DNA from 2 places in the Acidovorax bellezanensis genome. Region 2 is predicted to be linked to the other one. Evidence: predicted binding sites of a transcription regulator. Region 2 holds the regulator's gene; the other holds the start of a gene.

Region 1 (2,196 bases), on a different contig from region 2:
CGCCCAGCTGGCCCAGCATGGAGTACCAGCCACGACGCCCAGGCGGAGCGGAGATGGCCAGCAGCGAGGGCAAGCCGTCCCAGGATCCACCCAAGGCCAGGCCCTGACCTATGCGCAGCACGGCAAACAGAACTATGGCCCAGATACCCAGGCTCTGGTAGCCGGGCAGGAAGGCCATGCCCACCGTGCACGAGCCCAACAGGAACAGGGCAATGGTCAGCTTGGTCGCTCGACCCCAGCGCCGCTGCACGGCCATGGAGATCGCCGTGCCGAAGGGGCGCGCGATGAAGGCCAGCGAAAAGATCGCAAACGAGGCCAGGGTACCGTCAAGTCGGGAAAGCGAAGGAAACAGCAATGCGGGGAAAACCAACACGCAAGCGATGCCAAAAACAAAAAAATCGAAGTATTCCGACGATCGACCAATCACCACGCCGACCGCGATATCTCCAGGAGTGACCTCTTCGTCCGTGTCCGCGCGGGACAGTGCTTCCGGACTTTCCAAGCCGCCAGCAGGCAATGCTGTGTAACCGGTTCCGCTCATAAGAGATGGCTCCCATTTCTGTTGACTAGCTCTTTCTACGCCGGTCAGCGACCTGGTTCGGTACGGCTTTTGCGCTTGCGCGCGTCAGCTAAGAACTACAACCAGCCCTCCGCCAGCCCCTACTACCCATCCTCTACTCCTACCTACCATCCATCCTCTTCTCCTACCTACTGCCTGTCAACTGACGTGCTCTCAGCCTTCACGCCTACATCGAAATCCGCCATAGCACCAAGAATGGCGCAATACACCTATTTCGTTGACGTAGGACAAAATGTCCAATCGACAAATTGCTCCTTTTTATTACATTTGAGCCAATTCCAATCTCACGTTTACACCTAAGCGCGTTCCGGCGCGCCCATAGCATGCTTCAATCCAAGGAAATCCGTGGGCCTGCGTGGCTCACAGCTACGGCCCTGATTGCCGCCCTTACAGGCTGCAGCGAGACCGTAGTTCTCAACCCCGCAGGCGATGTCGCCGCTCAGCAAGGCGACCTGGTCATGCTCGCCACCGGGCTGATGCTGATCATCATCATTCCGGTCATTTTGCTGACGTTCTTCTTTGCCTGGAAGTACCGTCAGTCGAACACGGAAGCGGAATACGATCCCGAGTGGCACCATTCGACCAAGCTGGAACTGATCATCTGGACCGTTCCACTGATCATCGTGATCATCCTGGGCGCCATCACCTGGATCAGCACCCACAAGCTCGACCCTTACCGCCCACTGGACCGCATCGATGCCCAGCGCGCGCTGGCCCCCGACGTCAAGCCGCTGGAAGTGGAAGTCGTGGCCATGGATTGGAAGTGGCTGTTCTTCTACCCCGAGCAAGGCATTGCCACGGTGAACGAACTGGCTGCGCCCGTCGACCGCCCCATCCATTTCAAGCTGACATCGACCACCACGATGAACGCCTTCTACGTGCCTGACCTGGCCGGCATGATCTACACCATGCCCGGCATGCAGACCGAGCTGAACGCCGTGATCAACAAGGAAGGTGTCTACAAGGGCATGTCCTCGCATTACAGCGGCGCTGGTTTCTCCGGCATGACGTTCAAGTTCCACGGCCTGAGCAACGAAGGCTTCGAGCAGTGGATTGCCAAGGCCAAGACCGAAGGCAAGACGCTCGATCGCACGAGCTACCTGGATCTGGTCAAGCCCAGCGAACGCAATCCAGTGGAGCGTTTCGGCAAGGTCGACCCCAAGCTCTACCACACGGTTTTGAACCGCTGCGTCGAAGAAGGCCAGATGTGCATGCACACCATGATGGCCATCGACAAGGCAGGCGGCGAGTCCTATGCACGCGCCAAGGGCCTGAACCTTTCGCCTGACATGTGCACGACGGAAGACGCCGCCAAACTGACGGCCGCCCTGGAAGCAGACGCCTCGACCCCAGCGGTTATCCAGCAATAAGCAATTCGGTGGACAGGGTGCGGGCTCAGGCCCGCTACCCCGTCCACCTCACAAGAGACCATTTATGTCTGACCAATTTGATGCAGCGCGACTGATCTTCGGACGGTTGAGCTGGGAATCGATACCCCTGCACGAGCCAATTCTGCTCGTCACCTTTGCTGGCGTGATCTTCGGTGCGCTGGCCGTTCTCTTTCTGCTGACGCGCTACAAGCTCTGGGCGCCGCTGTGGAACGACTGGATCTGCAG
Region 2 (2,196 bases):
GGTCGGGCCGCAATTCGCACACCTGCGCCAGCGTGCGCTCGAACGATTCGGGCGTCTGGCATGGCAGGCCGTAAATCAGGTCCACGTTGACGGAGTCAAAGTCCAGCTCGCGCGCGGCCTGCACCAGCGCGAACACCTGCTCGGCGGGCTGCTCGCGGTGCACGGCCTTCTGCACCTGGGGATCGAAATCCTGCACGCCAAAGCTCAGGCGGTTGAAACCCAGCTGCGCCAGAAAGGCCAGGCGCTCGGGCGTCACCGTGCGCGGATCGACTTCGATCGAATACTCGCCGCCGGGCTGCAGCGTGAAATGGCTGCGCAGCAGGTCCATGAGTTCGGCCAGGCCCTCGTCGCTCAGGAAAGTGGGCGTGCCGCCGCCCAGGTGCAGCTGGCTCACCGTCTGACCCGGACCGCAATGCCGGGTGTGCAGCGCGACTTCGCGCGCCAGGTATTGCAGATAGGTCTGGGCGCGTTCGGCGTGACGGGTGACGATCTTGTTGCAGGCGCAGTAGTAGCACAGCGATTCGCAGAACGGGATGTGCACATACAGCGACAGCGGCCGCGCCAGGCCCACCGCGCCATTGCGGCGCTGTTTGAGCGCCAGTGTGTAATCATCCGGACCAAAGGCTTCCACAAACCGGTCTGCCGTCGGGTAGGAGGTATAGCGGGGGCCAGGCACGTCAAAACGCTGCAGCAACGCAGGGGTGAGCTCGGGGGGGGCTGCGGTCATGGTGTTTCCTTGGCTTTTCCCGACTGTGCCGCATCCCAATGCCTGCGTCCTTGATGTCGATCAAGACTTGCTCACCCACATGCTGCGACAATTTGATATATGTCAGCCATGACCTCGGGCCTGTGCGCTGTCGGCAGCCCATGCGACCGCCCCTTCCGTGTTATCCACCGCCAGCTTCGAGGTCCAGTCCCATGAATTTACAAACCATCAAAGCCTCCTGCTCCAACTGCAACCTGCGCGAACTGTGCCTGCCCATAGGCCTGAGCGACGAGCAAATGCAGCGCATCGACGACATCGTCGCCGTGCGCCGCAAGATCAAGCGGGGCGGCATGCTGTTTCACAACGGCGAGGCGTTTTCCTCGCTGTATGCGATTCGCACCGGCTTCTTCAAGACCAGCGTGGCCACCGAGGACGGACGTGACCAAGTGACGGGCTTTCAGATGGCGGGCGAAATCATCGGCCTGGACGGCATCGTCAACGACCACCACACCTGCGACGCGGTGGCGCTCGAGGATGCCGAAGTCTGTGTCATGCCTTTTGATCGCCTGGAAGATCTGTCGCGCGAAATCACGGTGCTGCAAAACCATGTGCACAAGGTCATGAGCCGTGAAATCGTGCGTGAGCATGGCGTGATGCTGCTGCTGGGCAGCATGCGGGCCGAGGAGCGTCTGGCGGCGTTTGTGCTCAATCTGGTGCAGCGCCTGCACACGCGGGGGTTTTCCCAGTCGGAGCTGGTACTGCGCATGACGCGCGAGGAAATCGGCAGCTACCTGGGCCTCAAGCTGGAGACCGTGAGCCGCACTTTCTCCAAGTTCGTCGACGACGGCATCGTCGAAGTCAAGCAGCGCCACATCCGCATTCTCGACACCGACGCGCTCAAGCGCATCGTGAACCATCAACGCGAGTGTGACTAAGCCCCTCCCCCGCTGATAAACCCCTTGCGCCCCGCTTTGACAAGCTCAGGGAGAACGGGCCAAGGGATACAGTCAGTTGTTCAGTCGAGCGCGGGAGCGCGGTGCCCGCCATTGACTTCCGCCGGCCCCATGCCCAGCAGGCAGGTCAAGCCGCTGGCAGCGCTGGTGACCAGCCAGAAGGCAAAGAAAGACAGGGTATAGAACGCCTGCCGGCCCCAGTTCAGGGTCTCGCCCCGCCACTGGATTTCGCTCGGATCGACCAGCCCGAACACCAGCATTTCCATCGCACAGGCGGCCAGAAAGGCCGGCCAGAGAATCCACATCAAGCGTTTTGCCAACATCAGGAACTCCTTGTGCCGCAGCAACGCTTTCATTCTGCAAGCAATCGAAGTCCCTGGCGCTGCGGAAAACCCGCGCATGGCCCGCTCAACGGTCGGTGGGCGCGTGCTCCGCGGGCGTTGCCGCATGGTTGCGGCCGGTGACGGCCGGTGCCAGGCTCAGATCGGGCTTGCCGGTCAGCGTCTGGTTGATTTCAATACCGTGGCGGTAGTAATC

The links. Region 2 encodes FNR, which switches genes on or off when oxygen is low (the NO sensors DNR and NnrR bind a similar motif). Its sites were predicted from a motif close to TTGATNNNNATCAA; they were not measured.
Region 1: a site for FNR is predicted at 798-811, ahead of cyoA (ubiquinol oxidase subunit II). Genes of this name have one in related genera too.

Annotation. Positions count from the first base shown of each region.
Region 1 is NZ_JAODYH010000007.1:246,400-248,595, forward strand. Features, by position in the region: gene N0K08_RS15135 (MFS transporter) at 1-541, opposite strand, end outside; gene cyoA (ubiquinol oxidase subunit II) at 904-1,950, shown strand; gene cyoB (cytochrome o ubiquinol oxidase subunit I) at 2,015-2,196, shown strand, end outside.
Region 2 is NZ_JAODYH010000006.1:16,666-18,861, reverse strand. Features, by position in the region: gene hemN (oxygen-independent coproporphyrinogen III oxidase) at 1-727, opposite strand, end outside; gene fnr (fumarate/nitrate reduction transcriptional regulator Fnr) at 919-1,641, shown strand; gene N0K08_RS13525 (hypothetical protein) at 1,722-1,982, opposite strand; gene N0K08_RS13520 (FixH family protein) at 2,068-2,196, opposite strand, start outside.